4 regions of the Agrobacterium fabrum str. C58 genome follow, and region 3 is predicted to be linked to each of the others. Evidence: riboswitches for the same ligand, from Rfam matches in the RefSeq annotation. Region 3 holds a riboswitch; each other region holds the start of a gene.
What was found. A riboswitch is a leader RNA that binds a small molecule or an ion and turns the genes downstream of it on or off. The one in region 3 is predicted to bind cobalamin.
Positions count from the first base shown of each region.

Region 1: it holds a riboswitch for cobalamin, as region 3 does, so the genes downstream of both, ATU_RS15715 (ABC transporter substrate-binding protein) here and ATU_RS04345 (CbtB domain-containing protein) in region 3, are expected to answer to the same signal.
Region 2: it holds a riboswitch for cobalamin, as region 3 does, so the genes downstream of both, ATU_RS13665 (DUF1636 family protein) here and ATU_RS04345 (CbtB domain-containing protein) in region 3, are expected to answer to the same signal.
Region 4: it holds a riboswitch for cobalamin, as region 3 does, so the genes downstream of both, ATU_RS17820 (acyl-CoA thioesterase) here and ATU_RS04345 (CbtB domain-containing protein) in region 3, are expected to answer to the same signal.

Region 1 covers NC_003063.2:439,928-447,675, reverse strand. The annotation lists gene ATU_RS15750 (NAD-dependent succinate-semialdehyde dehydrogenase) at 1-7, opposite strand, end outside; gene ATU_RS15745 (tartrate dehydrogenase) at 23-1,066, opposite strand; gene ATU_RS15740 (aldehyde dehydrogenase family protein) at 1,080-2,543, opposite strand; gene ATU_RS15735 (cupin domain-containing protein) at 2,733-3,089, opposite strand; gene ATU_RS15730 (2-hydroxyacid dehydrogenase) at 3,118-4,041, opposite strand; gene argE (acetylornithine deacetylase) at 4,064-5,188, opposite strand; gene ATU_RS15720 (GNAT family N-acetyltransferase) at 5,391-6,266, shown strand; cobalamin riboswitch at 6,317-6,551, shown strand; gene ATU_RS15715 (ABC transporter substrate-binding protein) at 6,710-7,741, shown strand; gene ATU_RS15710 (FecCD family ABC transporter permease) at 7,738-7,748, shown strand, end outside.
Region 2 covers NC_003062.2:2,804,359-2,812,106, forward strand. The annotation lists gene cobG (precorrin-3B synthase) at 1-618, opposite strand, end outside; gene cobN (cobaltochelatase subunit CobN) at 618-3,968, opposite strand; gene cobW (cobalamin biosynthesis protein CobW) at 4,033-5,070, opposite strand; gene ATU_RS13665 (DUF1636 family protein) at 5,067-5,492, opposite strand; cobalamin riboswitch at 5,612-5,828, opposite strand; gene cobO (cob(I)yrinic acid a,c-diamide adenosyltransferase) at 5,963-6,580, shown strand; gene ATU_RS13675 (cobyric acid synthase) at 6,582-7,748, shown strand, end outside.
Region 3 covers NC_003062.2:875,816-883,563, forward strand. The annotation lists gene ATU_RS04330 (LysE family translocator) at 1-102, shown strand, start outside; gene ATU_RS04335 (c-type cytochrome) at 303-737, shown strand; gene ATU_RS04340 (c-type cytochrome) at 825-1,745, shown strand; cobalamin riboswitch at 1,812-2,039, shown strand; gene ATU_RS04345 (CbtB domain-containing protein) at 2,201-2,383, shown strand; gene ATU_RS04350 (CbtA family protein) at 2,395-3,105, shown strand; gene ATU_RS04355 (hypothetical protein) at 3,110-3,424, shown strand; gene ATU_RS04360 (type 1 glutamine amidotransferase family protein) at 3,529-4,095, opposite strand; gene ATU_RS04365 (GNAT family N-acetyltransferase) at 4,117-4,605, opposite strand; gene ATU_RS04370 (MerR family transcriptional regulator) at 4,810-5,223, opposite strand; gene ATU_RS04375 (hypothetical protein) at 5,284-5,631, opposite strand; gene dmeR (Ni(II)/Co(II)-sensing transcriptional repressor DmeR) at 5,761-6,033, shown strand; gene dmeF (CDF family Co(II)/Ni(II) efflux transporter DmeF) at 6,112-7,119, shown strand; gene ATU_RS04390 (hypothetical protein) at 7,130-7,417, opposite strand.
Region 4 covers NC_003063.2:916,730-924,477, reverse strand. The annotation lists gene ATU_RS17835 (LysR family transcriptional regulator) at 1-51, shown strand, start outside; gene ATU_RS17830 (GNAT family N-acetyltransferase) at 118-696, opposite strand; gene ATU_RS17825 (LysR family transcriptional regulator) at 747-1,634, opposite strand; gene ATU_RS17820 (acyl-CoA thioesterase) at 1,637-2,467, opposite strand; cobalamin riboswitch at 2,565-2,773, opposite strand; gene ATU_RS17815 (DUF1852 domain-containing protein) at 3,071-4,054, shown strand; gene ATU_RS17810 (methionine synthase) at 4,080-5,108, shown strand; gene ATU_RS17805 (hypothetical protein) at 5,265-5,627, shown strand; gene ATU_RS17800 (sugar ABC transporter substrate-binding protein) at 5,744-6,673, opposite strand; gene ATU_RS17795 (ABC transporter permease) at 6,707-7,672, opposite strand; gene ATU_RS17790 (ABC transporter permease) at 7,669-7,748, opposite strand, start outside.

The DNA of each region.
Region 1 (7,748 bases), on a different replicon from region 3:
CCTGCATCATAATTCTCCGAAATTAGGCGAGTGCCGCGAGAACCGCGGCGGTGATGGTGTCAGTCTTGTCCTTGCCCGGCACGGTGCCGATGCCGCGGCCGGTCGCCGTTTCCAGGGCCGCCATGATTTTCGCGGCTGCATCCTTTTCGCCGAGATGCTCGAACATCATCGCGCCGGACCAGATGGCGGCGATCGGGTTGGCGATGCCGAGATGGGCGATGTCAGGTGCCGAGCCGTGCACCGGCTCGAACATCGAGGGGGCGCTGCGGTCGGGATTGATATTGGCGGAAGCGGCAAAACCGAGGCCGCCCTGAATGGCGGCGCCGAGATCGGTCAGAATATCGCCGAAGAGGTTGGAAGCGACGACGACATCGAGGCTTTCCGGCGCCATCACCATACGTGCCGCCATGGCGTCGATGTGATAGCTTGAGACCTCCACGTCAGGATATTCCGCCGCGAGCTTGTGGGTCACTTCGTCCCAGAACACCATCGAATATTTCTGGGCATTGGATTTGGTGATGGAGGCGAGCTTGCCGCGACGTTTTTGCGCCTGTTCGAAACCGAAGCGCAAGATTCGCTCCACGCCCTTGCGGGTGAAGATCGAGGTTTCGACGGCCACCTCGTCCTCCGTGCCTTGATGCACGCGGCCGCCGGCGCCGGAATATTCGCCTTCCGTGTTTTCGCGGATGCAGAGAATATCGAAGCCGTCGGCCTTCAAGGGCCCTTGTACGCCTGATAGTAGCCGGTGCGGGCGGATATTGGCATATTGCACGAAAGCCTTGCGGATCGGCAGCAGCAGACCGTGCAGCGACACCGAGTCAGGCACCTCCGCCGGCCACCCGACCGCGCCGAGCATGATGGCGTCGAATCCGCGCAGCGTTTCGATGCCGTCCTTCGGCATCATCGCCCCGGTTTCCTTGTAGAAGGCGCAGGACCAGGGGAATTCGGTTCCTTCGAGCACAAAACCGGAGGTTTTGGCGACGGCATTGAGGACCTGCCACGCCGCGTCCGTCACGCTTTGGCCGATGCCGTCCCCGGGGATGAGTGCGATGCGATGCGTTTTCAAGAGAATTCCCCTGTTACAGTCCGATGAGGACGCTTTTGCTCTTGCGGTTGGCGAGATAGGCGTCCCGTCCAAGATCCTTGCCGATGCCGGAACGCTTGTAACCGCCGGTCGGCAGGATGTGGTCGCGCGAACGTCCATAGCGATTGACCCAGATCGTTCCCGCCTGGATAGCGCGCGACAGGCGCAGGACACGCGAGACGTCCCGGCTGAAAAGACCCGCCGCCAGACCGTATGTCGGATGATCGGCAAGCGCCAGAGCCTCTTCTTCCGTGCGGAAGGTCTGTAGTGTCAGCACCGGCCCGAAGATTTCCTCGGTGACGGCGGGCGAGGTCTGGTCGACATTGGCGATCAGCGTCGGCTGGTAGAAATAACCGGGACCATCCATGATTGCGCCACCCGTCAGGCATTCGCCGCCATGGGCGACGGCTGCCTGCACGATACCGTCTATACGCTGGCGCTGCACTTCGGAGATGATCGGCGAATATTGGGTGGCCTCGTCCCAAGTAGGGCCGGGCTTTACCGTCTTCATGCGGGCGATGATCGCGGCGGAAAGGGCGTCGGCCGCACTTTCCTCAACGATGATGCGCGAGCCGGCGACACAGGCCTGTCCCGCATTTGAGAGAATATTGCCGGCGATCGCCGCTGCCGCCTTTTCGATATCGGCATCGGCAAAGACCAGTTGCGGGCTTTTGCCACCCAATTCCAGCGTCATGGGCTTGATGCCGGTGCGGGCGACATTGGCCATGATGGCGGCGCCCGCCGCGGTAGAGCCGGTAAAACTGACCTTGGAAATCTCGGGATGGCCGGTGATGGCGTTGCCCGTCACGGGACCGTCGCCGAGCACGACGTTGATGAGGCCGGCGGGCAGGCCGGCCTTGATGGCCAGTTCAGCCATGAAAATGCTGGAAAAAGGCGTCATTTCCGATGGTTTCAGCACCACGGCATTACCGGCCGCGAGCGCCGGGCCGAGTTTCCAGCCGGCCATCGAGACGGGGAAATTCCACGGTGTAATCGCGCCGACTACGCCATAGGGTTCGGTCATGATCATGCCGAGGCTGGCATCGTCGGTTGGCACGAGATCGCCGCCTTCCTTGTCGGCGAATTCGGCGAAGAAACGGATCTGTTCGGCGGTCACGGCGATGTCGCCGGCGATCAGCTGGCCGACGGGCCGCGTAGAGGACAGGGCCTCGATTTTCGCCAGCGTCTCGGCTTCCTGCTCGATCAGGTCTGCCCAGCGCTGCAGGATTTTCGTGCGTTCGCGCGGGCGCACGCCACCCCAGTTGCTGCTTTTCAGGGCGGCCTTGGCGGTCTGCACCGCTTCATCGACCAGCGCGGCATTCGCCCTGGGGCAGCCGGCATATTCGACGCCGTCCGAGGGGCGATGCATGTCGATGCCGTTTTGAGCCGGGATCAACCGGCCGCCGATGAAATGGCCGATCGGCAAGGTCAGGCTGTCTGGATCGAAGCTGAGCGTCATGGGAAACCCTCTGTGGACATGCCTCAAACCTAGTCCCTGATGGCAAGCAGCATCGACCGACTGCGGCGGCGGCGGTGAACGAAAATCCTGTTTTGCCGCCGGCGGACAGTGCAATCTTCGGTGCGTGTGTCCGCCGGCATTTTCCCGACACAAACCTTCAAGGGCGATGCCGAAATGCAGGATATCGGCTCATCCGTTCACGGTGACGTAGATCTTGCGCACGGTCTCGATGGTCTTCCACACACCGACGAAACCCGGCTTCATGACGAAGCTGTCGCCCGCCGTGTAACGAACCGGTTCGCCGCCTTCGGGGGTGATTTCGATCACGCCTGAAACGATGTGGCAAAACTCGAAGGTCTCACCTTTGATAGAGCGGTTTGCACCGGGCGTTGCTTCAAAAATGCCCGTTTTTACGGTGCCGTCACGGGCCTCGTCCAGCGCCCAGGTCTTGTAGGAGGGATCACCTTCGACGAGGCGTTCCGGCATGGTCTTGGTTTTCTTGGGCTCGAAGGTGGGATTGTTATCGATGGTCTTGAGAAGCGACATGGGGTATCCTTTCCTGGAACGGGGTAGTTTAATATCCGCGGTTGCGATCGACGAGGCCGAGCGGCTCGAGACCGGACTGGTATCGTTTGATGTTTTCGACAACGGTGCGCGCTGCCGAATGCGGCTGGGTGACGCTGGCGACATGCGGTGTCAGCAGAATTTTCGGATGTGCCCAGAAACGATGGTCTTCCGGCAGCGGTTCGGGCTCGGTGACGTCGAGCACCGCGCCGGAAAGCCTGCCGCTATCCAGCGCGTCGATGAGGGCATCGTGATCGAGCTGCCTGCCGCGTCCGGCGTGAACCAGCCCCGCGCCCTCGGGAAGCATCCCCAGACGTTCGCTGTTCAAAAGACCCGTGGTTTCCTCCGTCAGCGGCAGCAGGCAGACGAGAATATCGCTCGTCGTGAGGGTCTTCGCCAATCCGGCCTCGCCATGATGGCAGGTCACGCCATCGATCTCGCGCGGTGAGCGGCTCCAGCCGGACAGCGGAAAACCGAAGGGTTTCAGCCGTTCCAGCGCCGCAACGCCCAGCATGCCAAGGCCGAGAACGCCCACCCGGCATTCTTCCGCCTGGCGCTGGGGCACGGCCTTCCACAGTCCTTGGCGCTGCTGGCCCAAATAGGCGGGCAAATTGCGGTGAAGCGCCAGCACGCCGAGGCTGACATATTCCTGCATCATGCGGGTGATGCCCTCATCCACCATGCGCACGACCTTCACATGGGGAGGGACTGCGTCGATGTGAAACTGGTCGACACCGGCGCCGATCGAGAACAGGATTTCGAGATTGCGGTAGCGGCCTATATCCTCGGGCACCGTCCAGCTGATGAGGTATCGAACAGCATCCGGATTGACGCTCGCGGCATCCATCGAAAAGGGCAGGTCCGGCAGGTCGCGGGCCAGGGCCTGCCGGAAAATCTCGCCGCGCTTGGCGTCGGAATTGAAGAAAAACGTCATCTGAAATCCGTGTTCCGAAGGTTCAAGCCGTGCAGCGGTTTGCCAGTGTTTCCAGCATGGACTGGCAGGCCGAAAGTTCGCCGGTGGTGATATATTCATCCGGCTTGTGAGCGCGGCCGATATCACCCGGGCCGCAGATGATGGCGTCAACGCCCGCCGCCTGGAAAAGCCCAGCCTCCGTGCCATAGCTGACGGCGGGAATGCAGGGCGCGCCGGTCAAGTCTTCCAGAAGCTTTGCAAGCGGCGCATCGCCGGCAAGGGACAATGCGGGATAGTCGCTCATCGGCGTCCATTCGATATCGATGCCCTCAGCGGCAAGCGCCTCCACGCCATCGCGCACCGGCTGAAGCAGCGCGAGTGGCGAAACGCCGGCAATCGCTCGCGCTTCCAGCTCGATGGCGCAATGATCGGGGATGATGTTGAGCGCCTGCCCGCCCCTTACCGTGCCGATCTGCAGGGAGGAATAGGGCGGCTCGAAGGTCGTTTCGAAGGGCCCCTGTGTCAGCTCCTGTGCTGTCGCGACCGCCTCTGCCATGATACCGGTCATCAGGTGGATGGCGTTGACGCCCTGATCGGGCCGCGACGAATGGCCAGATCGACCGCGAATGGTGATGCGCGCGGCGGCCTTGCCCTTGTGAGCGCGCACGGCGCGCAGATTACTTGGCTCGCCGATGATCGCGCCCGCCGGCGGAGCGCATAGTTCCGGCAATCGGGCGATCATGTGCGGCACACCGCGGCAACCCGCCTCTTCGTCATAGGAAAAGGCAATATGCACGGGCCGCTTCAGCGCCATGCGCGAAAATGCCGGTGCTGCGGCGAGAACCGTGGCCAGAAAACCCTTCATGTCGGTGGTTCCGCGCCCGTAAAGACGCTCGCCTTTGGCTCTCAGCATGAAGGGATCGGAGGACCATTCCGGCTCACCGGCGGGCACCACATCCATATGGCCGGAGAGGATATATCCGGCGACATCAGCCGGGCCGAAGCTCGCGAAAAGATTGGCGCGGTCGCCTTCAGGGCCGGCAAGCATGGACACTTTCGCACCGTGGCTTTCCAGATAATCCGCGATCCATCCGGCGATATCGCCATTGGCGGTTCCGACGATCGATGGGAAGCCGACAAGACGCTCCAGAATTTCGATTGCGTTCATGGCTGTCTCCGTCGTTTCAACGGCGAGAGCTTAAAGTGGCTGATGGCGTTTATCTGCTGAAATGCGGGTGATTTCGGTAGATTGTTGTGTCCTTCCAGTGCTTTCGGAAAATTCGTGCTGGCAAGGCTGGTTATCTTCGGATGTCGTGGGCTGGGCTGCCGGGATCAAGGTTCCGCGCCGGAGGAAATGAGAGCCGTTTGCTATGGAGCTGCTCAAAGTCGATAGTTTCGAGTTGCGAACCGTGGATATCGCCGATGTCGAGGCCGATCATCTGCACGCGCTTTCCATGGCGGTGGGGTGGCAATATCACGCGAATGAATGGTGTTTTCTGCGGCAGTGCGGCGTCGGCCTCGCTGCCCTCGATGAGATTGATCGCGTCGTCGCAACCGCGATGCTGTTTGCCTATGATGAGGGTTTCGCAACGCTCGGCATGGTCATCGTTTCCCCACGCCTGCAGGGGCAGGGCGTTGCGCCATGGCTGGTGCGGCGGCTTTTGGCGAAGTTCCCTGTCATATCGCTCCGGATCAATGCCACGGACGAGTCGAGGCGGTTGTTTGCCCGGTTGGGGTTCACCGGAGAAACGGAAAAAGTGCATCTCTTTCGGGGAAAGGTGCAACGTCCGGCCGAGATGCCGCCTGGCCGAAAACAGAAAATCGAGTTGCTGTCAGAAGACCACCTTATCGACGTGGCTGACATGGACCGCGCAGCTTTTGGCATTTCGCGCCGCCGCGTCCTGTTGCGCCTTCTCAAGGAAAAGACGGGTTATGGCCTGTTCGAGGCCGGCCGGCTTGTCGCTTTTGCCTTTCGCCGGGCGGCGGGGCGGGGCCACATCATCGGTCCGGTCGTTGCCGTGGAGGAAATGGATGCGATCATGCTTGTCAGCCGGCATTTTGCCGATCTGGAAGACCAGCTTGCCCGTCTCGATGCCGTGCGCGACAGCGGCGCCTTTTCCGATTTTCTCGCGCAATCAGGTTTGGTAGTGATCGAAACGCTGACGACCATGTCAAAAGACGAGCCGCAGCCGATGGGGTCCGGCACGGCGAGAATTTTTGCGCTGGCGGGCCCTTCCCTGTTCTGACTTTGTGCTGAGCTGCGACACGATCGCAATTGACGCTCCGCCTCTTGCCCCTTATGTGAGAAAGCGACGGTTCCTACAGCCGAAAGGCGAAGGGATTAATAGGGAACATGGTGCGGGCGATCTTTTTCGTCCAATGCCTTGGCTGCCCCCGCAACTGTAAGCGGATTGTTGTTCATCCCAGTGACGCTTGAAGGCGTCATGCCACTGTTTTTTTCGGAATGCGGGAAGGCAGATGAGGGACGCAAATCCGTGAGCCAGGAGACCTGCCGTCAAAATGGAAACCATCGTTACGGGCGGGGAAGCCCGGAGGAGGAATTTGTAATGTTATTTCATAACATTTCGTTTGCGTCCTATAACCGTTCTCCGTACAAGACGTCCCGCTGTTGCTGCGCGTTCTGACGCCTGCTGCTCTGGAATAAGTTTTACTTTCGACTGGAGAACACATGTTTCATTCTAGACGCCTGCCGGTTCATGCCGGCTTTCTGGCCGCCGTGCTTTGGGCTTTGCCCTTTGTCGGTGCAAATGCCGCCGAAACCACCTATCCCCTGACGATCAACAGCTGCGGTCAGGAGATCACTTTCAAGCAGGCACCCGCCCGCACCGTATCCGTTGGCCAGAGCACGACTGAGGTTCTTTACCTGCTCGGCGTTGCCGACAGGGTCGTCGGCACGGCGCTGTGGATCGGTCCGGTTCTGAAAGGTTATGAGGAGGCCAATGCCAAGGTCGAACGGCTGGCCGATAATGATCCTAGCTTCGAGACGGTTGTCGGCAAGAGGCCGGAGCTCATCACGACGCAGTTCCAGTGGCAGATCGGTCCCGAGGGTGTTGTCGGCACGCCGGCGCAATTCGCCGAACTCGGCATTCCCGTCTATACCTCACCTGCCGATTGCGTCGGCAAGGACAATTCCGGCGGCGGGGATGGTGTGCGCAATACCGGCTTCACCATGGAGCTGATCTATCAGGAAATCCGCGACCTCGCCAAAATCTTCAACGTGCAGGGGCGCGGTGAAGAGGTCGTTGCCGACCTGAAGAAGCGCGAGGAAGCTGCACGGGCCAAGATAGCCTCCGCGAATGGCAAGCTTTCCGCCGTCTTCTGGTTCTCCAGCGCCGAACTGGATATCGACCCCTATGTCGCCGGCCGCAACGGCGCTCCCGGTTACATCATGTCCGCGCTGGGCTTAAAGAATGTCATTGAAAGCGATGAGGAATGGCCAACCGTCGGCTGGGAGACGATCGCCAAGGCCAATCCGACCGTGATCGTAGCAGGCAAGATGGATCGCCGCCGCTTCCCGGCGGACGATATCGCCGTCAAGCGCAAGTTCCTGGAAACCGATCCCGTGGCGAGCATCATGCCCGCCGTCAAGCAAGGCCGTGTGTTCGACATGGATGCGCAGGCGATGAACCCGACCATTCGCACCATCGAAGGTATTGAAACGCTGGCCGAGGCGATTTCGGCCGCTGGCCTCGCCAAGTGAACCGTTT
Region 2 (7,748 bases), 910 kb from region 3:
CTTTTCAGCCAGAAAAACAAGAAGTGACAGAACCACACCGGCCGCCGCAACCGGCTCAACCAGCCCCGCCTTCAACGCCTTGCTTTCCGGCCCGCCAACAAGCAGTTGCCAGAAAGTCCGACCTTCCAGCCGGATTGCTTTCAGACGAATATCGGCCAGCAAATCGCCCATTGCGAGGCGTCCGCCGCCATCGATGACAACAGAAGTTTTGGCCGCGAGTTTGTCATGCAGCGCCAGGGCGCCAGCGCCTTTTCTAATCTCCTCGGCGAGAAAACGGCCATCCGCGATTTCCGCATCATCCCGGCCGGCAAGCGGCGAAGTCTCGACCGCAAGCCCTTCGCGTAGTGGCAGATCAAGCGCCAGAACATCTTTTGCGAGGGCGCAGGCGCTTTCCGGCGTCAGGCCGCGAAATTGCAGGCTGCCGCGCGCCGTAATGTCGATCAACCCATTGCCGTGGCGCTCGGCGAGGCCGCAAAGCGTCACCATCACATGGGGCGAAATATCCGCCTCGAAAGCAACCCGCGACAAAAAACCGTCGCCGGTTTGCATGGGGGCGGACAAGGCCGGGCACAGACCACGGCGGCCAAATGGCTGAACGGGATCGGCAACAGCAGCCATCATGCACCTACCCTTTCGGATCGGGGCAGGATCAGCATTTCCAGCTCCGCATCCACCGCATTGCGGCGGCTGTGCCACAAGCCACGGCGGCGGGCGGATAAAAAGCGCGCGGCCATCACCTCTGCCGCCTTCGGATTTTCCCGCAGGATGAAATCGCGGACTTCCTCATTGCCGAAATAGGCATCGTAAAGCGCCTCGATCAGCGAGGAGGATACCACATGGGTGGTTTCGGCAAAGCCGACCAGCCGGTCCACCGTTTCTGCAAATTCCGCCGCCCCGCGTGGGCCGTGCCGCATCTGGCCGGCAATGAAACGCGGATTGACGGCGCGGGCGCGCACCACCCGCGTCAGCGCCTGTGTCATCGATCTGGCCCGCGGACGTGCCGGATCGGTCGTATCCAGCGCGACGATATCGGCGATGCCGCCAAGTACGGCCTTCGCAGCGGAGAAACCGCCGATAAAGGCGACGTCGGAAGAGCCGTCGAGAAGATCGCGACCGGGATCGTCGCCGGTATGAACCAGAAGATCAGCCCGGCGCACCAGTTCCGTAAAGCCGGCATCCTCGAAAATCTCGAGCCCATCGGCGCCGCCAAAGGCATGGTTCGCTGCATCGAGATAGGCCTGCCCCAGCTCCTCGCGTTCGTCCCAGGTGCCGCTGGCGAGCTTTTCCTCGATACCGGCGCCATAGGTGCCGGGCGCAGAACCGAAGATGCGCGCAGGAATATGCCCAAGCGCTGCCGCCTCTTCCGCCAGCGGATTGTCGCCCGGCGCTTCGTCCCGCCGCGCAACCGCCTTGGCGGCCGCATCGAGAAGCGCGATGAGCGCCGGAAACATGTCGCGGAAAAGGCCGGAAATGCGAAACGTCACATCGACCCGCGGGCGGCCGAGGCTCGCCGGTGGCAGAACCTCGATGCCGGTGACCCGGCCCGTGGCAGGATCATGGATTGGCCTTGCCCCCATCAGATGCAGCGCCTGCGCCACATCCTCGCCGCCGTTGCGAAGGCTGGCACTGCCCCAGAGATCGAACACCAGATGTTTCGGCCAATCACCATGGGACTGCAGATGATGGCGAAGCACTTCCTCGCCCGCCATGCGGCCCAGATCGAAAGCTGTCGGCGTCGGCATGGTACGGGGATCGGCAGCATAAAGGTTGCGGCCGGTGGGCAGCACGTCGAGACGCCCTCGCGCAGGTGCACCGGAAGGACCGGGGGCGATGTGCCGGCCATCGAGCGCCGCAAGCAGCGCGGCTTTCTCGGCCTTCGCGCTCTGAAGACGGAGAGGATCGGCCTCGCCTTCGGGGGAACGACCGAAAACATGCTGACCGTCCTTGATGGCAAAATCCTTGAGGTCGCAGAGAAAGGCATCAATGCGTGAAAGGGCCGCATCGGCATCATCCTTCGCGCCAACGCCCGCCTCGGCCGCCAGCCCGGTTTCCAGCGCCTTTTCAACGATCAGCTTCGCCAGCCGGTCACGGCGGCGACGATCAAGGCCATCCGCCTGCGCATATTCATCGACCAGCTGTTCCAGCGCCAACTGTTCCGGCGAAAGCCCGGCATTGACAAGCACCGGTGGCACATGGCCGATGGTAACCGCCGCGATGCGCCGCTTGGCAACCGCCGCCTCACCGGGGTTGGAGACGATGAATGGATAGACCACCGGCAGCGGGCCGGTGACGATTTCCGGGAAACAATCGCGGGAAAGCGCAACCGTCTTGCCCGGCAACCATTCCAGCGTGCCATGCGCGCCCACATGCACGATGGCATGCGTCGCCACAACACTTTGCATCCATGCGCCGAAGGCGACGAGCGCGTGGCGTGGCGGCAGGGCAGGGTCGTGATAATCCACCCGCCGATCCTCGTTCCGCCCCCGATCCGGCGCGAGCGCGACGAAGACCTGGCCGAAGCGGGCAACGCGAAAATGGAAAGCGCCATCGGCAAAAGCGTCGTCCTGTTCCGCAGCTCCCCACGTCGCATTCATCGAGCTGGAGGCGGTCTCAGTCAAACCTGCAAAAAAATCCCGATAGGTGGAAAGATCGACGGTCGCTTCCTGGCTCTCGATACGATCGAGCAGCGCCCGCGCCGTTTCAGGAATATCCTCCACCGCATAACCGGCCTCGGCGAGATCGCGCAGCATTTCGAGCACGCTTTGCGGCACATCGAGACCAACGGCATAACCGGTGCGCCCCGGCGCGGCACCGGGATAATCCGGCATCAGAATGACGATGCGGCGATCCCGCGGTGGCGCAGATTTCAGTCGCAGAAAGGCCGCGATGCGGTTCGCCACCTGCTCGATACGATCCGCCTCCGGCACATTCACAAGACTGACACCGCCATCTGTCCGCGCCTGTTTGAACGAAATCGCCCCGGTGAGAATCCGCCCGTCCAGTTCAGGCAAGACGACATGCATGGCAAGATCGGACGGATTGAGGCCGCGCGCGTTTTCCACCCAGCCGACGCGCCGGGTGGTCGCCATCACCGCCTGGAAAACCGGAACGCCGAGACGGTCGAACAACGTCTCGCCCCTATCATCCGTATGGCTGGCAAAGGCCGTAGCGGCGATGATGGCGGCGGGCTGGAGAGCGGGCAGCACCGTTTCAAGAAAACGGATCGCTTCCCCATCCTTCAACCCGCTGACGAAAATCGGCAGGGGTGCAAACCCGCGCGCAGAGAGCGCCTGAAACAGCGCATCGACGGGTGCAGCATCTTCCGCCAGAAGCATGGAGCGGTAAAAGAGGATGGGCAGAACGGACGCACCGGCAGGGAACCCGGCACAAGCCTCGTCCTGCCCAACGACACCCAGATCCGGCCGATAGAAGCCGGCTTTCGGCAGGGGGTCAGCCTTTATATCCGGCCATTCTCCACCGCCCGCCAGAACAGAAAGGCCAGCGGCAAGGCGGCCCATATTCTCCCTTCCACCTTCGCGGAAGAAGGAGAGAACGGAGGCCAGCATCGGCTTATCGACAGTTGAGGCCGCCTCGAGCTTTTCATCCCTTTCACTGCACTCCCCCGGCAAAAGCAGAAGCTTGATGCCCCGCCTGCGCGCCAGAATAGCCAGCTGATCGACCCCATAGCGCCAGCGCTCCGCGCCTCCGAGAATCCGGATAAGAATAACGCGGGCATGTTCCGCCGTTTTTTCGATCCAGAGATCGACCGACATCGGGTGCCGAAGTTCGGAGAGGTTCGCGGCAGAGAGGGAGGGGAGGGTCTCTCCCGCCTTTCCCCACGCCCGCTCAAGCCCGGCAAGATCGCTTGCCGAAAAAGACAGCACCACCACATCCGAACGCGGCTGGTTGAGATCAACCGGCTCGATCAGGTCGTCCAGAGACGAGGATGTGGTGGCGAGAATATGCATCTAAAGCATTTCCAGTAAAAGTGCGCAGCGGTTTTGCGTCCGGACAATGCGCAAACGGCTTATGTCAGGCGGCCAGCATCTGTTCGATCTTTTCGCGGTTAATGCCCTTTTCGCCGATGACGACGAGACGGCTGCGGCGCTCTTCACCCGCCGCCCAGGGGCGGTCGTAGTAGTGGTTGACGCGGCTGCCGACAGCCTGCACCTGCAGACGCATGGGCTTAGTGGCGACTTCGATGAAGCCCTTGATGCGCAGCACATTCTCGGCAGCGGCCGTCTGCGCGATACGGGCCGCCAGCGCCTCCGGATCGGTAACGGCCGGCAGGTCGATGACGAAGCTGTCGAAATCATCGTGTTCATGATCGAGTTCGCCATCATGATGGGTGCGGCGGTTTTCAATATCCTCTTCCACCGCAAGGCCGAGACCGATCAGCACGGTCGGATCGATGGCACCATTCGAAGCAACAACGATCTTCGCCGCCTTTGGCAGATGTTCGAGGATATGGGCCTTGGCCTTCTCGAGGCCGGCATCGTCGAGAAGATCGGCCTTGGTGAGCACGATAAGATCGGCGCAGGCGACCTGATCTTCGAAGACCTCTTCGACCGGATCGTCATGGTCGAGCGCTTCGTCGTTGGCACGCTGGGCAGCAAGCGCTTCCATGTCGTGGGCGACCTGACCCTCGGCCAGAGCCGCGCCATCCACCACGGCGACCACGGCATCGACAGTCACGCGGCTTTTGATGGCCGGCCACTGGAAGGCCTGCACCAGGGGCTTCGGCAGGGCAAGGCCGGAGGTCTCAATGAGAATATGCTCCACCTTCGGCTGGCGGCTAAGGATTTGTTCGATGGCGGGCTGGAAATCATCCGCCACCGTGCAGCAGATGCAGCCATTGGCCAGCTCGACGATGTTTTCCTCCGGGCAGCTTTCAATGCCGCAGCCTTTCAGAATTTCGCCATCAATGCCGATATCGCCGAATTCATTGACGATGATGGCGAGCCGCTTGCCGTCAAGCTTTTCGAGAAGACCGCGCAGCAGTGTGGTTTTTCCGGCACCCAGAAAGCCGGTGACGATGGTGCAGGGAACGCGGTCCAGAAGGGTGCTCATGATCTCTCCTCGGTAAAATCGAATGGGGGAATGCGCGCCAGCATGCCGCGCTTTAGGGGTTCCGGGCGGCCACGCCAGGGCATCAGGCCGTCGGGGGCGGCAGAAAGCAGCCGCGCGCCGACCAGCAGGTCTTCCGCATCGCCGGGCGTCAGCCCGCCAAACACATAAGACCAGCCATCGGCGCTGCGGAGCACGGCACTGAGGCCACGCTTGCAATTGGCAAGGCAATTGACGGAGCGAACGGCAATGCCGCTCTCCTGCGCCTTTTCAATGACGGCATCGGCAAGACGCGAACCGGGACGCGGTTCGGCATTGGGATCGACATCATCGCGACAACTGCGGCATACGAAGACGGTAACGCCCGGCGCTGTCTCGTCCTGCGGGTTCCCGTTTGAACCTGAAGATGTCGCTGAAATATCCAAACCGTCCCGTTCCCGCGTCACGTTAAAATTCATCGGGGTGCGGCTATCGAAAACGGTGTGCGACAGGCGCAAACCCGCTGTTCGATCTGACCGACTGACCGGAGCACCCCGCCCGGCAGACGCTTTTTCCTGAAACGGCAGGTCTCCTGGCTTGCGGCTATCAACACCCTGTCACCGCCTTCCCGAACCGATCATAAAGGTTCAGTGGCTTTACGGTGCGGGCTTACCGCTTACAGTTGCGGGGGCAGCCACGGAATGACCCTTTCTCGGGGCGGAACCGTGTTCCCTCTTAGCTTTTCCCGTTGCCGGGAAAAGACCGTCAGTCCCTTACCCTTAGGCTGAACGGGTGTAAGGGTCAATGCCGCGTGCCCGTGACCAGCGCATTGCCGGGTGCGGCAAATTGAGTATAGTCGCCGCTCCGAATGGCGGGGGCAAAAGGTCTCGCGCCGCAGGACAAGAAGGAACGAGCGATGACCCGCGACATCAGCGACAGCGAAGCCGAACGCCACCGGCAGAAAATGGTCAACCGCAAGACTGTGCAGGACGCCGAAGTTGCGGAAAAGACCATCGAAAAAGGCCTGCTGATGATCAATACCGGGCCCGGCAAGGGCAAGTCCACGGCCGCGTTCGGCCTCGCCTTGCGCATGCTCGGCACCGGGCGGCGAGTTGGCGTCGTGCAATTCATCAAGGGTGCATGGTCGACGGGAGAGCAGCAGGCCCTGACGCTCTTCGGGGATAAGGTCGTCTGGCGCACCATGGGGGAGGGCTTCACTTGGGACACGCAGGACCTCAAACGCGATGTCGCGGCCGCGGCAAAGGCCTGGGAAGAGGCCAAGGCCCTGATGGCCGACCAAACAATCGGTCTTCTGCTCCTCGACGAGCTGAACATCGCTTTGCGCTATGATTACCTGCCGCTGGAAGAAGTTGTCGAAACGCTCTCTAGTCGCAGGCCCGATCTGCATGTCATCGTCACCGGCCGCAACGCCAAGCAGCCGCTGATCGACGCCGCCGATATGGTGACGGAAATGACGCTGGTGAAACATCACTTCAAGGCGGGCGTGAAGGCCCAAGCCGGGATAGAATTCTGACATGACAGCACGGGTGCTGATGTTTCAGGGAACCGGCTCCGATGTCGGCAAATCGCTGATGGTGGCCGGTCTTGCCCGGGCATTCACCCGGCGCGGCCTCTCCGTCGTGCCGTTCAAGCCACAGAACATGTCGAACAATGCCGCAGTTACCGCCGATGGCGGTGAGATCGGCCGTGCGCAGGCGCTGCAGGCGCGGGCAGCAGGCGTGCCGCTTTCCGTGCACATGAACCCGGTGCTCCTGAAGCCGCAGAGCGAAACCGGCGCACAGGTGGTAGTGCAGGGCAAGATCGTCGGCAGCGCCAAGGCGGCCGATTATCAGCACATGAAGGCCGGGCTGATGCCGCGCGTGCTTGATAGTTTCGAGCACTTGAAACAACTGGCCGATCTGGTGCTGGTGGAAGGGGCAGGCAGCGCCTCGGAAATAAACCTCCGCGCCAATGACATCGCCAATATGGGTTTTGCCCGAGCGGCCGATGCGCCAGTGATCCTGATCGGCGATATCGATCGCGGTGGCGTCATCGCCAGCCTCGTCGGCACCAGAGAGGTGCTCGACGACGATGACGCGGCGATGATCGAAGGTTTCATCGTCAACCGATTTCGCGGCGATCCGGCACTGTTTTCCGATGGCATGCGGATGATTGCGGAAAAGACCGATTGGTCCTCCATAGGGCTTCTGCCGCATTTTTCCGATGCGGCGAAACTGCCGGCGGAGGATGCTCTGGGGCTTTCCGGCCCAGCCCAACGAAAGCCAAGCGCAAAAATCCGCATCGCCGTGCCGATCCTGCCGCACATTTCCAATTTCGACGATCTCGATCCCCTCGACATGGAGCCGGATGTGGAACTGATCCGGGTCCGTCCAGGTGAGACGATCCCCGCCGATTGCCGTCTGGTTTTGCTGTGCGGCTCGAAATCGACCATCGCCGATCTCGCCGTGCTGAAAGATGCCGGCCTGGACATTGATATAAAGGCGCATGTGAGACGCGGCGGCTACGTTCTCGGCCTTTGCGGCGGTTACCAGATGCTTGGAAAAACCGTTGCCGATCCTGACGGCATCGAGGGACCGCCGGCGACTGTCGAGGGGCTCGGCCTGCTGGACGTCGACACGGTTTTGACGGGCGACAAACGGCTCGTTTCCGTTCGGGGCACGAGTTTCGACGGCGTTGGTTTA
Region 3 (7,748 bases):
CCCGCTGCCACGATTTTCATCGGCCGCGCCGCAGGCTTTCTGCTGATTGCCGCCGCCCTCTTGACTTTTTGGGAGGCATTTTCCTGGAGCATGGGCGAATGATTGAGGATGTCGCGCAATTTCAGCCAGCCGTCAGATACGTGCCATAAAGCCAATCCCGGCCCCGCACCGGAGCCTCGTCTAGACTTCTGTTTTCACGGCGGAATTCACCGCAATGTGACTTCTTTTCGCCATCCGGAAAGGGCATCCTCGCCCGGTTCGATAAAGCGCCGGTGTCCATGCCGGAATCAAGGAGAGTGTGCATGAAACTGAAAACCATCACGGCGGCCATGCTGTTCGGCTGTCTTTGCGCCGGAGCTGTTTATGCTGCCGGCGAAGTCGAAAAACGTGAAGGCATGATGAAGCAGATCGGCGGCTCCATGGGTGCGCTTGCCGCCATCTCCAAGGGCGAAAAGCCCTTTGACGCTGCCGCCGTCAAGGCTGCCGTGACGACCATCAGCACCAATGCCAAGGCTTTCCCCGACCAGTTCCCCGTCGGCTCAGAGACAGGCAGCGCGGCTGCTCCCGCCATCTGGGAAAACTTCGACGACTTCAAGGCCAAGGCCGCGAAGCTCGGAACGGATGCCGACGCGGTTCTCGCCAATCTCCCCACCGATCAGGCCGGCGTCGCCACCGCCATGAAGACGCTCGGCGCCGATTGCGGCACCTGCCACCAGACCTATCGTCTGAAAAAATAATCGAAGCCTCTGAAAACGCCGCCCATCGGCGGCGTTTTTCGGCACGAAAGGCATCTGACCGGGTCAGGTGAGAATGGGGAGAGGGGTATGTCCTCCATCTGGACGAAGCTTGTTGGCGGGGCAGTGGTTGCGGCCATTGCGGGCTACGGAATTTTTGCCTGGGTTACCGCACCAGAACGTCAGGCGCCGAGCCATTGGGTGAGCCTCGGTGAGCCGGATCTCGCCAATGGCGAAACCCTGTTCTGGGCCGGCGGCTGCGCAAGCTGTCACGCCGCACCCGATGCCAAGGGCGAGGGGCTGCTGACGCTTTCCGGCGGGCAGGCGCTGAAAAGCCCTTTCGGCACCTTTCACGTTCCCAATATTTCCTCTGATCCGCAGCACGGCATCGGCGGCTGGACGCTGGCGGAATTCGGCGATGCGATGACGCGCGGCGTCGCCAAGAACGGCGAACATCTTTACCCGTCCTTTCCCTATGCTTCCTATGCCCGCATGACGCAGAAGGACATCAACGATCTCTTCGGTTATCTGAAGGTCCTGCCCGCCAGCCAGAATGATGCGCCGGATCACGAGCTGCCTTTCCCCTTCAACCTGCGCATGGCGCTGGGCGGCTGGAAATTCCTTTATTTCGATCCCGCCGCACCGCCACGCGTCGAACTCGCCAATGCCAATGCCGAATTGCTGCGCGGCCAATATCTGGTGGAAGGGCCGGGCCATTGCGGCGAATGCCATACGCCCCGCGACGCGCTCGGTGGTTTCCTTGCCGATAAATGGCTGGCCGGTGGCCCCAACCCGGAAGGCGAGGGCCGTATTCCCGACATCACCCCCGGTTCGCAAAGCATCGGAAGCTGGGCCGAAGCCGATATTGCCAGCTATCTCGAAACCGGCTTCACGCCGGAATTTGACAGCGTCGGCGGCTCCATGGTCAAGGTGCAGCAGAACATGGCGCATCTGACCACCGAAGACCGTGATGCGATCGCCGCCTATCTCAAGGCCATTCCGGCACGATAGCCCTCAGCCGAGGCAAGGCACGCGGGTCGAAAGCAGGCCTGCCATTGACTCCTGCATCTGCCCGACGGATAACATGTCCGTGATGGTTCCTTCCGGGCGTTCCGGAAGGTGAAAAGGGAACACGATAGGGACAAATCCTCATTCGTGGCTGCCCCCGCAACTGTGAGCGGAGAGCCTGAAACGAAATGCCACTGGCAAGCCATCTCGCCTCCATCAAGGGGGAAGGCAATGCCGGGAAGGTGTTTCAGGTTTTGACCCGTAAGCCAGGAGACCTGCCATCACGGAAATATCCATGCCGGCGGGGTGTCCGGAAGAGCGGAATTTCAGGGTGGCGCAATCATGCCTCCCTGTATCAGTCTCGTATCCCCGTGGTGAAGTATATCGTATGCGGTCCTGCGGTGTTTGCCGTTCGGCCGCGTCTAAAGGCGCGGGGTCGCGCCGGGAGAGGGGTCACCATGTCCACCAACCTGAATACGGCCAATTCAGCCGTTTCCGTAAAAACAGCCAGCGTCGCGCAGTCGCTGACAGCGATCGTGCTTGGCCTGTTCGTCGTCGGTTTTGTCGGCTTTTCCCATGTGGAAGCCGTTCACAATGCCGCGCATGATACGCGCCATGCCAATGCCTTCCCCTGCCATTGAGGGGAAACGGCATGTCATTTTTTCGCAATATCGTCTTCACCGCCATTCTCGTCGGCATTCTCGGCGGTTTCGCCGTGTCTGCCATGCAGGCTTTTGGCACCACGCCGCTTATCCTGCAGGCGGAAACCTTTGAAAGCGCCGGCGAAGCGCCCCACAGCCATGATGCACCGGCACCCGGTGCTGCCGTTCCCGCCCATGAGCACAATGACGAGGCCTGGGCTCCGGCCGATGGTTTCGAGCGCACGGCCTATACCGTCGCCGCCAATGTGCTGACCGCCATCGGCTACGCGCTGGTGCTGACGGGCCTCATTTCGCTGCGTGGCACCAATACCGGCTGGCGTGAGGGGCTTCTCTGGGGCGTCGCCGGCTTTGCCGCCGTTATGCTCGCCCCGATGATCGGCCTGCCGCCGGAACTGCCGGGAAGCCCGGCCGCCGCACTTGAGGCGCGGCAGATCTGGTGGCTCGCGACCGTCGCCGCAACCGCAGGCGGCATTGCGTTGATCGCCTTCCGCCGCGAACCTTGGGCGGTGCTTTTGGCGCTGGTGTTGATCGTCGCGCCGCATGTGATCGGCGCACCCCTGCCGCCGGAAGGCGAACACGCGCTGGCACCGTTGCCGCTGGAGCGTCAGTTCATCGTCGCCGCCACCATCACCAGCTTCGTCTTCTGGGCGCTAATCGGCACGTTGAGCGCGTTTTTCCTGAAGCGTTTCCAGCAGGCATAAGCCCATGCAGGACGCAGCGGAGTGGAGTGAGGAACTCGATGCGCTGCGTTTTGCCGTTCCCGGTCACGGTGCGCCTTGCGCCGTGCACCGCCTTGCCTTCAAGGCAGTTCTTGGGGCAACCCCGGAGCGCGAGGCGGCTCTCGCCTGTTTTCATGAACACGAAGCTGCTTTTATCGCTGCGGCGCTCAGCAAGATAAAGCGCGCAAATTTGCCCGCCGGCCGCAGCCTGCATCTAAACAGCCGCGATATTCGCCGTGCGATTTCAGGTGAGGGTGAGGAGCCTGCTGCGCGTGTCTGCCGGTTGCTGGATCGGGGGTAATGAGTGAGAGTGCAAAGACGTCCGTATTTTGCACTACCTCATTCCTGTGACAAGCACAGGAATGAGGGTGTTGGGCTTAGCGGCCGACAATATTCGCGTACGCCTCAGCGATGCTCAGCCGCAAAAATCTGAAGTTCCGCCTCGGCTTCCGGACCAAAGAGGCCGAGGCTTTTCAGAATTTCCACCGCGAAACTGACCGGCGCGCTGCCGGCCGCAGTGACGACGCCGCCATCGCTGACCGCCCTCGGCTGATCGCGATAATGAGCCTCACCGCGATAGGCCGGATACGCCTTGTGCGATGCCAGCGCATTGCCGGTATGGGCGACATCGTTGAGCACACCCGTGCCGCCGAGCGCGCTTGCCGCCGCGCAGATGCCGGCGACCAGCCGGTCCCTGTCGCGAAACCGCTTGACCAGCCCGCCAAGATCGGCAGCCGTTCCCTTTTCCCAGCTGAGACCGCCGGGAATGACGAGCGCATCGATGTCAACGGGATCGAGCGCGTCATAGGATGTGTCCGGCGTCACCTTCAGCCCGCCCATCGAGGTCACGGGCATGCCATCAGGCGTGGCGTGCACGATCTCGACACCGAGATAGCTGCGCGCTGCCGCCGCAAGCAGCGCCGGTTCCCAGTCCGCAAAATCCTGCGCGAGCGCAATGGCGATCCGTGTCATGGCCGTCTCCGTGGGTTTTAATCAGGCGATGGACTGCATGTAGCGCATGCCGGTGACCGGCCGCGGCGCGAAATCCATGTTTTCGTAGAAACGATGCGCCGCCACATTGCCGGTCGTGGCGCTGACGGAAAGATAGTCACAACCAAGGCGCTTGGCGATATCCCGCGCACGGGACACCAGATGCTGGCCGGTGCCATGGCCGCGATGACCGTCACGCACGAAGAGATGATGCAGCTCCAGGCCGCGCCGGCCTTCCTGCGCCCTGTAGAGCGGCAAAAGCAGGGCGTAACCGATCAGCGCGTCATCGGCTTCGGCCACCAGCCCATGCACCCAGGGGAGCGGGCCGAACAGGTCGCGCTCCAGCTTGGCCGGCGTGATGGCCGCCGCATCGCCGTGGTAGGAGGCAAGCAGGGTGATCATCTCGTTGAGCTCGGGCAGATCGGTCTTGCGCGCGCCGCGGATGATGACGACGGGGGGTCTTTCCAGTGTAAGGGAGCTATCTTCGGTCATTTTTTCGGTCCTTTGGTCTTATCGGTGCCGTCAGGACGTTTGAAAACAACAAAGCCGCCTGACGGCGGCTTGTTGACAATATGATCTGTCGAGCCGCCCTTAAAGGAAGGCCCAAAAATACGAGCAGGAGATGGGTGCGCGTTCGTTGATCATGGGGAATGCAATGCGCCCGAATCCATATTCTGTCAAGCCCGCTTTAGCGGTTCAATGCTCGCCCTCGCACATACCGTGGTTGGAAAGCGCGCGGATGACGTAACAATCCTCGATCGAATGGCCGTGGCAATGGGAGACGATGCGTTCCAGCTCGTGTTCCAGCTTCTTCAGGCTGGCAATCTTTTCGCGCACATGGGCAAGATGCTCGGCGGCGATGCGGTCGGCACCTTCGCAAGGCATCTGCCGGTGCTGGCTGAGCGCAAGCAGCTCGCGGATGGCCTCGATATTCAGGCCGAGATCGCGCGCATGGCGGATGAAGGCCAGCCTTTCGAGGTCGGATTTTTCGTAACGGCGCTGGTTGCCGTCCGAACGGTCCGCCTCGCGGATGAGGCCCATCTGCTCGTAATAGCGGATCGTCGGCACCTTCACGCCGGTGCGTTTCGACAGTTCACCGATGGACAGCATGGCTTTCTCCATATCTCCAGTCTCTAGAGATATGGCTTTTTCACGACCGATTCAATGGCCTCAAGCGGCATCGTTGACGCCAAGCGCCTGGGCCAGTGCCTTCAGAACCTGCGATTCGAGGCTTGCCATATCCGGCTGGGCGGAAGCGACCACGTCAGCATTGGCGCCAGTGGAGGCGGAAGCGCTGCTGTTCATGTCCCAGAGAGCAGCGGCCAGGCTGGCGGAGGCACCGGCCAGCGGAGCGACGGCTGTGGCGACATTGCCTGCCACCGAAATGGCGCGATGGGCCGCCCGCGTCAGCTCCTGCAAAGCCTCGGTGGTGGACTGGCTCTCCCGGCTGTGCGCAGGCGCGATGCCGCGGACCGGAGAGGCGAAATTGATGCTGCTGGTTGCTGCGATAGTCGTCATGACTGTGAATCCCCTAGTTCTGATGGAGCATTTTTAAGGTCCGAAACATTCGCGAGGATTGCGTCATGCACGCCTTGTGCAAAAAATAACTGCAATATAGTATACCCCCCTATAGTATATGAGGTGCACATGTCCCACACGATCCGCAACAAGGACAAGCTGCTGACCCGCATCCGCCGCCTGAAAGGGCAGATGGAGGCGGTGGAACGCGCATTGGACGATGCCAAGCCCTGCGGCGAGGTGCTGCAATTGCTCGCCTCCGTGCGCGGCGCGCTTTCAGGCCTGACGGGGGAGGTGATGCAGGAGCATCTGCACGAACACGTGGTCCATGCCGAAAATGAAGACGAGCGGGCGCGGGCGGCAGAAGAGCTGGCCCAGGTGCTGAAGACCTACATCCGGTAGGTCAATGCAGGCCAGCAGAATGGAAAGAAGCCCGCAGAGTTGAGAAGGGCCGGTAAATTCGAGAGAGGATTGAGCGACATGACGACGACTTCCGAACCTTTCGCCGCGGCGGAGCATCACCATATTTATCTCGGCCAGAATCATGAGCGCAATGAAAGGCGTGTCTGGATGGTCATTGCATTGACCACCGTCATGATGGTGGCAGAGATCGTCGCCGGCCACTGGTTCGGCTCCATGGCGCTGACGGCTGACGGATGGCACATGTCCACCCATGCGGGCGCGATGCTGATTTCGGCGCTCGCCTATCTCTATGCAAGGCGCGAGGCGCGCAATCCCCGCTTCAGCTTCGGCACCGGCAAGTTCGGTGATCTCGCCGGTTTTGCCAGTGCCGTCGTGCTTGCCGTGGTGGCGCTGCTCATTGCGGTAGAAAGTGGCTTGCGCCTCGTCAGCCCCGTCCAGATCGATTTCAACCAGGCTATTCTCGTTGCAGTCATCGGCCTTGTCGTCAATCTCGTCAGCGCCGTGCTGCTGAAGGATGACCATCACCACGACCGTGGCCACGGCCACGGCCATGGTCACGCTTCGCATGCCCATCACGGCCACGGCAGCCATGCCCACCACGATCACGGTTCGCATGCACAGCACGGCGCAAAGGGCGGGCGGGACAATAATCTGCGCGCCGCCTATCTGCATGTGCTGGCGGATGCGCTGACCTCGGTCCTTGCCATCGTCGCGTTGCTGCTCGGCAAGTGGAACGGCTGGAACTTTCTCGACCCGTTGATGGGCATCGTCGGCGGTCTGGTCATCGCCCGCTGGTCATGGGGGCTCATTCGCTCCACGGCAACGACGCTGGTCGATGCGGTGCCGCTGACGGACGACCTGCCGCAGGAAATCCGTGATACGGTGGAAACGGAAGAAGATCGCATCACCGATCTGCATGTCTGGCAGGTTGGCCCCGGCCACCATGCGGCCATCGTCGCGATCCATTCGCAGGCGCCGAAAGCGCCGGCCTTTTATAAACAGAAACTTGCCGCCATACATGAACTGTCGCATGTGACAGTGGAAGTCAGCCCGGCAAGTGCCTAATGGGACTCGCCTATTCGGTATATTCCGAATAGGCGCCACGCACCCATTCTGCCTGTGCTTCCGCCTTGTCTTCGGCGGAGGCGGCCGGCGTATCCTGATAGGCGGGGGCGCTGCCATTGCCAACAGCCCACAGCACATTGGCCAGTGACTGGGAAAGAATGGTGCTGGAAACGGTCGGGTTGCCGGGACCGCGTTTTACGGCCTGCTCCTCCGGCGTGCTTTGCGCGCTGCCAGCTTTTTCGAGGTCGCGGATGCGACCCTGATAATTATATCCGCCAATATTGCTTTCGATCTGCATTTGGGTGATTCCGCGTTCAAAAGTTAACGAATAGTTAACGGCGGCGACTTGTCTGAAGCTTGCGTCTGCTGCGCTGCAATGACGGTCGAGGGTTGACAGTCGGCGAAGTAGTGCTTCGTTTTTGCATGGAGGGGCGGGGCGGGTGATATTGGATCGCCGACTGCACCCTCATTCGACGTCATCCTCGGGCTTGTCCCTGTTATGTGCAACAGATTGATTTTATTCGACGTGATTAGATCCTCGGCACAGGGCCGAGGATGACGCCGGGGGCATGTTTACCCTTCGAACCAGTCTCAAGGACATTGCAGCCTTAATGAAAATCTAAACCGGA
Region 4 (7,748 bases), on a different replicon from region 3:
CACGCGAATGCCGTGCTTCGACGGATCACAGGGGCATTTCGTCCCTCGTGAAGCGGTGGGTGTTTTGCGGCCCGAGGCGAAAAGTCTTCGATTGAAACACAAGGACATCCTTGTCGTTCATTCAGCATCCTCTTGGAGAGACTTTTCGAAGTCCACGCTGCTATCCGTTCCTCTTGGTGACGGATAGGAGAACCGGCCGAACTCGCTGTATCCCTGGCTTCTCCAGAAGCGAAGGGTGTCAGGTGTTTCTGCATCGGCATGAAGATAAGACGTGATGTAGCCCAGTTCGCGTGCTCTAGTCTCAAGAGCTGCCACGACCGACGACCCCATTCCTTTCCGCCGAGCGCCTGGCTCCAGATAGACCCGGGCGATCTGACACACCCCGTCCGCGTCGCGGTAGCGATCTCGAAAGCGCTCTCTCGTTGATGGCTTTTTCTCAAGAGCGTAGAGACCTCCAGCGGCGACGATGCGTCCTCCGTCGTCCCGGACGAGAAGAAAACCTCCTCGCTCCCCGTTCGAAAACCAGTTTTCGGGAGCTGCTTTCAACAGTGAGTCCAGATCGGAGTGCCAGGCCGGCGTGTAACCGATCCCGTAGAATTCATTGATGATCCGTAGACAGAAAGCTCGCGCTTCTGCTTTTACCTCACTTGCGGCGTCATCTGCCAGCCATGCCGGCGATGAGTTCCAAACATGCATATAGACGCTTCCTCCTGCCAGGGCTGGCGAACTGATCGAAAATCGGCGCGTCAGGCTAATATTTGACGCGACGTCTCGAGAAACCCGGCGATGAAATCGACAGTATCGTCACCATCTCTTAAACCGAGATGGATGCTTTTCTGGATACCGCTCTGACCGATGCGGACGGCGCGGACACCGAGTGCTGCCGCTTCCCGTCGCACCAGCCAATCGGGAATGGCGCTAACCCCGCGGCCTGCCGCCACGAGCTGGAGCATCATTTCCGTCGTTTCGATATTGCGGTGATGACGCGGGCGGCAATTGGCAGGTACCAGGAATTGCGAGAACACATCCAGCCGCTCCGGCGGTACCGGATAGGTGAATAGCGTCTCATCCAGCAGATCCGCAGGTTCGGCATGGCGTTTCAACGCCAGCGGATGATCGACTGGCACCGCGAGCACCAGTTCGTAGTCGAACACCGGCAAATAGTGGACCCCGGCCATCTCAATCGGATCCGGTGTGATCAGGATATCGATTTCATATCCAGCCAGTGCCGCCACGCCGCCGAAAGCGAACGAGGTCGTCAATTCCAAGCCCACATCCGGCCATTCCATGAGGTAGGGTTTTGTGACACTCATTAGCCACTGGTGGCACGGATGGCACTCCATGCCGATCTTGAGCGAGCCTCGCTGCCCGTGGCGATAATCCGACAGAACATTCTCAGCCCTCTCGATCTGGGGCAGAACGCGCTGTGCCAGCGTCAGGATGTAGCGGCCTGCGTCGGTGAGACGAAGGTTGCGGCCATCCTTTTCCCACATCGCCACGCCGTACCGATCTTCCAGCTTGCGGATGGTGTGGCTGAGAGCCGACTGGGATACATTCAGCCGCTCCGCCGCGGCCGTGAGGCTGCCCATGCGATCGACTTCACGCAGGATCGAAAGATGTTGCCTGTCCAGCATGGTTATGCTCCTCCCTTTTCCAGGGAAAAGGCTTCGGCCGGGTCGCGAATGGTAGCCGGCCGGTGGTCCTTGTCGACCGCCACCATGGTGAAGTGTCCGGTGGCCGTGATGTGTCTCTCGCCTGTCAGAAGATTTTCGGACCAGAGTTTTGTCTGGATCGACATGGAGCTGCGGCCCACGCGTTCGACGTGTGCCTGCGCCTCGACAATTTCGCCGATCTCGATTGCCCTTGCAAAATCGATGCGCTCGGATGAGGCCAGCACCACCAGCTTGCCGCAGTAGCGCGACGCTGCAACAAAAGCGGCTTTGGTCATATAGGCAATAGCTTCGCCCCCGAACATCCGGCCGGCGCTGTTTGCCTGATCCGGAAAGACGATCTCGACCATGGTGACGGCATCGCTTGGATCAGGTGTCTCTTCAGTGAGGAGTTCGGGCAGGACATAGCTCGCGGCGTCCTCACCTTCCGGTATGGCCACCATATGGAAGATGCCCCGCGTACAGGTGTGTTGCTGGCGGCCGATAATGGTTTCCGCCACCATTTCCACCTCGACCGTGAGGGAACGGCGTCCAGCCTTCACGGGTCTCGCCGTGAATTCGACGATATGCCCGATGCGCGCGGGTTGTCTGAAGTCGATACGTTCGCAGGAGGCAGTCACGAAGGGTGTCCGTCCGAAGCGGGTCGCCGCAATGAAGGCGACCCGATCCATAAGGGCAAGGCCGGTCCCCCCGAAGAGAGTGCCGTGATGGTTGGTATCTCCGGGAAAGACGATATCGATGAGACGGGTTGTCGCGCCGTGCTGAGCAGGCTTTTCTATCGTTGCGATCTCTGTCATCGGCTCTGCCTCAGGTTGCGGCAGGGCGGGACATGACGCAGAGGCAAAGGCACGGGAATACCTATCGCGAAAGCGGCACTCCGGGACACCCCGCCCGTGGACGTTATCTATCGCGGCAGGTCTCCTGGCTTGCGGGTCATAGCTTTGGTCCGTCTTCCCGAGGCCGGCCTCAGTGACATGATGGACTTTCGCTCGTCGCTTACAGTTGCGGGGGCAGCTTCGGATTCAGGCTGTGATTAAAGCCCTCACCGAATTCCCTCTTAGCTCCGGACCTTCGTCCGCAGAACCACGATGGCTAACCAATGTCGCATGTCGTTGAACTGGTCAAGGCATCTATCACCGGAATGTCATGGAAGCGTTGAGGGGTTCGCAGCAGAGGATCTTTAGTCCGGCGCTACGCCAAATCATGAACGTGGCTCATGCTTCAATGAGATAAAACCATTTTTACTCGATCAATGTCTCAGGCATATATCACGCACAGTCTCAAGTATGGGCAGCAGGAATGTTGCAGGCTGGAGATAATTGAAAATAATGTTTCGTATATCCTGAAGCATAAGTCAAAAATTTCAGGTTTATATCGGGAGACAAGGACGTCGAATCGCGATGAGTAGAGATTTTAATTTTGATATTAAGAGAGTTACTTTTAATGAAGATTATCATCCTTCAGAAAACACGCGTGTTACGACCAACTTCGCCAATCTGGCTAGGGGAGAGAACCGTCAGGAGAACCTGCGCAATGCCCTGAGGATGATCGACAATCGTTTCAACACACTGGCGCATTGGGATAACCCTGAAGGCGACCGCTATTCTGTCGAGCTCGAAATCATATCCGTCGAAATGAATATTGGTGCTGAAGGCAGGAATGATGCTTTTCCGCTGATTGAAATCCTGAAAACGAACATCGTTGATCGAAAAACCAACGAGCGCATTGATGGCATTGTCGGCAATAATTTTTCTTCCTATGTCCGCGATTACGACTTCAGCGTCTTGCTGCCGGAGCACAACAGGGACCGGCCCCAATTCAGCACGCCAGACAAATTTGGCGATCTGCACGGAAACCTGTTCAAGTGTTTCCTGAACTCGGCTGCTTACAAAGAGAATTTCAACAAGCCGCCAGTCATATGCCTGAGTGCATCAAGCAGCAAAACCTATCACCGAACTGACAATCAGCATCCTGTACTGGGTGTCGAATACCGGCAGAATGAGTTCTCTTCGACCGACCAATATTTCAAAAAAATGGGGTTGCGGGTCCGCTATTTCATGCCTCCGAATAGCGTTGCGCCATTGGCTTTTTATTTTGTCAGTGACTTGCTTGGCGACTACACCAATCTCGAGCTCATCAGCACCGTCAGCACGATGGAGACTTTTCAGAAGATCTATCGGCCCGAGATTTATAACGCCAATTCTGCGGCGGGCGCTCGCTATCAGCCGGACCTGAACCACCAGGATTATTCACTCACTCGAATTGTCTATGATCGGGAAGAACGTAGCCGGCTAGCTATCGAGCAGGGCAGGTTTGCCGAGCAGCATTTCATCAGACCATATCGGTCCATTCTCGAGAGATTATCTTCTGATTGCGCCCGTTGACGACCAAAACACAAGGTAACCTATCATGAAAACACTGTTGCCCACGTCAACCGCCGGCAGCCTGCCAAAACCCTCTTGGCTTGCACAACCTGAAAAACTCTGGTCACCCTGGAAATTGCAGGATGAGGAATTGATTGAGGGCAAAAGAGATGCCCTGCGATTGTCCCTGAACGACCAGCAACAGGCAGGCATCGATATCGTCAGTGACGGCGAGCAGACGCGCCAACATTTTGTCACGACGTTTATCGAGCACCTCAGCGGCGTTGATTTTGAAAAACGTGAGACCGTCAGAATTCGTAATCGCTACGATGCCAGTGTGCCGACGGTCGTTGGCGCAGTGTCTCGCGAAAAGCCGGTTTTTGTTGAAGACGCCAAATTCTTGCGTCAGCAAACCAGGCAGCCCATCAAATGGGCCCTGCCGGGTCCCATGACCATGATCGATACGCTCTATGACAGCCACTATAAAAGTCGCGAAAAACTGGCCTGGGAATTTGCCAAGATCCTCAATCAGGAAGCCAGGGAACTGGAGGCTGCTGGTGTCGACATCATTCAGTTCGACGAGCCCGCATTCAATGTCTTTTTTGACGAGGTGAATGATTGGGGCGTTGCCACGCTCGAGAAGGCAATCGAAGGGCTGAAGTGTGAAACTGCCGTGCATATTTGCTACGGTTACGGCATCAAGGCCAATACGGACTGGAAAAAGACTCTCGGGTCGGAGTGGCGGCAATATGAGGAAGCTTTCCCCAAACTGCAGAAGTCCAATATCGATCTGATCTCGCTGGAATGCCACAACTCCCGTGTTCCGATGGATCTCATCGAGCTCATTCGGGGTAAAAAAGTGATGGTTGGCGCCATTGACGTGGCAACCAGTGCAATCGAGACCCCCGAGGAAGTCGCGGATACACTGCGAAAAGCGCTTCGGTTTGTAGATGCCGACAAGCTTTATCCCTGCACCAATTGCGGCATGGCACCCCTCTCGCGTCAGGTCGCAAGAAGCAAGCTGAATGCTTTGGGTGCAGGGGCGGAAATCATCCGAAGGGAGCTTTCGGTTTAGTGCTGGCTAATGCATGCCGGTTTACCCCTTAAGGGGGAGCACGGGGGGAATGCCGGCGGGTGCGGGGTCATATCCGCCATTGCCTCTCACGGCAGAGGCGTTATCATGGTCGTGCTGTAAGATGATAAGCTTTGGGAGGAGCGATACGTGAGACGGATGTGGCCAGACGAATTTGCCTTTCTGCTTGATGATGCGGAAGAGGTAGACCTTCATATTCCACCGGTAGCACATGACGATGGTTCGCCCGGCAAAGCGATATCCAGAAGGGCCCTGAAAGCCCGTATCAGCCAGCAGGATTTTGAGAAAATCTGGCCTCTCGCAGAGGTTCGCTATCGGTTGAACGGCAGGTTTACGGGCAAGGCGATTACGCTGATCGCCAACAACCCTCATTACCAGAAATGGCACCCCTCCGATGGTGGCAGTGTCGAGAACGTGTCCGATAGCGGCCAGAAACACACGACGCCCTATGTGATGGTGCACTTTCTTCTGGATGATGTTCGCGAACATGCTGAAGCCTGAAGTCCGCGGAGCCGTTTTCTGCCGATGACGATGGAATAAGCCGCGCAACCCAGATAGTTGCGCGGCCTGCTTTACATGCTGGCGCGTGACGCCCGCTTTTGTCCGTGTTGCATCGTTCAGAAGGCGGGTTTTTCCTTTTCCACATTCGCCTTCGTCACAACCGTCAGCGGAATAGGCAGACGGGCGTCGATTTTCTTGCCGTTCAGGACATCTGCCATGGCGTTGATTGCCAGCAGGCCGTCCTCGATCGGGGATTGTACGATTGTGGCGTACATTTCACCGTTCCTGATCGATTCGAAGGCGTCTTTCTGGCCGTTGATGCCGACGATCGGCGGTGTCGCCTTGCCGGATTTTGCTTCTTTCCAGGCGTCGATGAAGCCGCGCGCCATGGTGTCGTCATTGGCATAAACGCCGGCGATCTTGTCGCCGAAACGGGTGATCAGGTCGCGGCTGGCGACAAGCGCCTTCTGCTGGTCGAAATCCGCATTGACCGTATCGAGAACTTCGATCTTGCTGCCGAGTGCCTTCAGCTTGGCGTTGAAGCCGTCGACACGGCCGATGGTGGTGCCATTGCCGGCCTGGCCGGCGATGATGACGATGGAGCCCTTGCCATCCAGCGCCTTCTGAAGCGCCTCGGCCGCCATTTCACCTTCGGAATAGACATCCGGGCCGGTGAAGGAGGTAACAAAGGGTTTGGCCGCATCATTCATCGGCGAATTGATGAGATTGACGGGAATGCCGGCCGCCTTGGCCTTGGCCAGGCCGGGAATATAGGCCTGCGGATCAAGCGGCCATAAAATGATGCCGGCCGCCTTGCGGGCAATGCAGGTGTTGATCTGCTGCACGCCGGTCTGGACGTCGAAATTCTGGCTGAGGCTGAGAACCTCAACGCCGAGTTCCTTCGCCCGCGCATCGATGGCCTTGTTGGCCGGCGTGACATAGGCGTGGGAATCGGCGGCCGTAACGTAACATACCGTCTTGGCCTCGGCGAAGCCGGCCGAGGCGATAAGCGCCGCCACACCGGCAAACAAGGTCTTTTTATTCATGATCACAAACTCCTCCTTAAGTGACATGTCTGGTTAAAGGGATTTCAGTATCGGCATTGCCGGACGCGGTCTTGCGCGCACGGTACGGTCAAGCACGACCAGCAGGATCAGGATCAGTCCGTTGACGATCTGCTGGACGTAGGCCGGCACGGACTGGAACTCCATTGCCGTGGTCAGTGCCGCAATCGTGAGAACACCGCCGAGCGTGCCCAGCGCGGACCCGCGGCCGCCTTCCAGCCGGGTGCCTCCCACCACAACGGCGGCAATGATGACGACGGTGATTTCCGCACCGAAGACGGGCGAACCGGTATTGGTCGTCAGGCTTTCGAAAACGCCTGCCAGACCGGCGAGCGCACCCGCGAAAATGAAGCCGAGGAACAAGGTTCTGCCCGATGATATGCCGCTTGCCTCGGCGGCGACGGGGTTCGATCCGACTGCGAACAGGTTGCGGCCTGAAACGGTGCGCCGCAGCCAGAAATCGAGCATCACGATGCCGGCCATAAACAGGGCGCTGCGGGTCGTGAAAATTTCCGCATAGACCTGCGACAGGGTGACAGCGAAGGTAATGTCGGTGCCGGACACCGGCTGGCTGCCGGTGATCCAATGCGCCAGCGACCGGAAGATCAGCATGCTGGCGAGCGTCGCTACCAGCGCATTGATCTTGAAGACAACGGTAAGAATGCCGTTGAAGACACCTGCGGCAATACCGGTCAGCACCCCGAGCGCTGCCGCCGGCCATATGCCGAGCTCAGCCTGCAGCGAAATCGCCACGATGCCGGAGAGCGCAAAGACCGCGCCGACGGAAAGATCGATCTGGCCGGCGATAAGCAGCACCGTCAGGCCGATGGCGACGATGCCGATCGATGCGCCGCGATCGAGACCGAGGCTAGCGGTGGTGAGGCTGACAAAGCCGGGCACGGTCAGTGCGGCAATGACCAGCGTCGCGCCCAATATGATCGTCACGCGATAGCGCGACAGTGCAGACAATAATTCGTTCATGCCACGGCCCTCCGGCGAAGCGCGACGTCGAGGGCGACCGCAAAGGCGATGAGCAGCCCGAGGACGAAACCCTGGA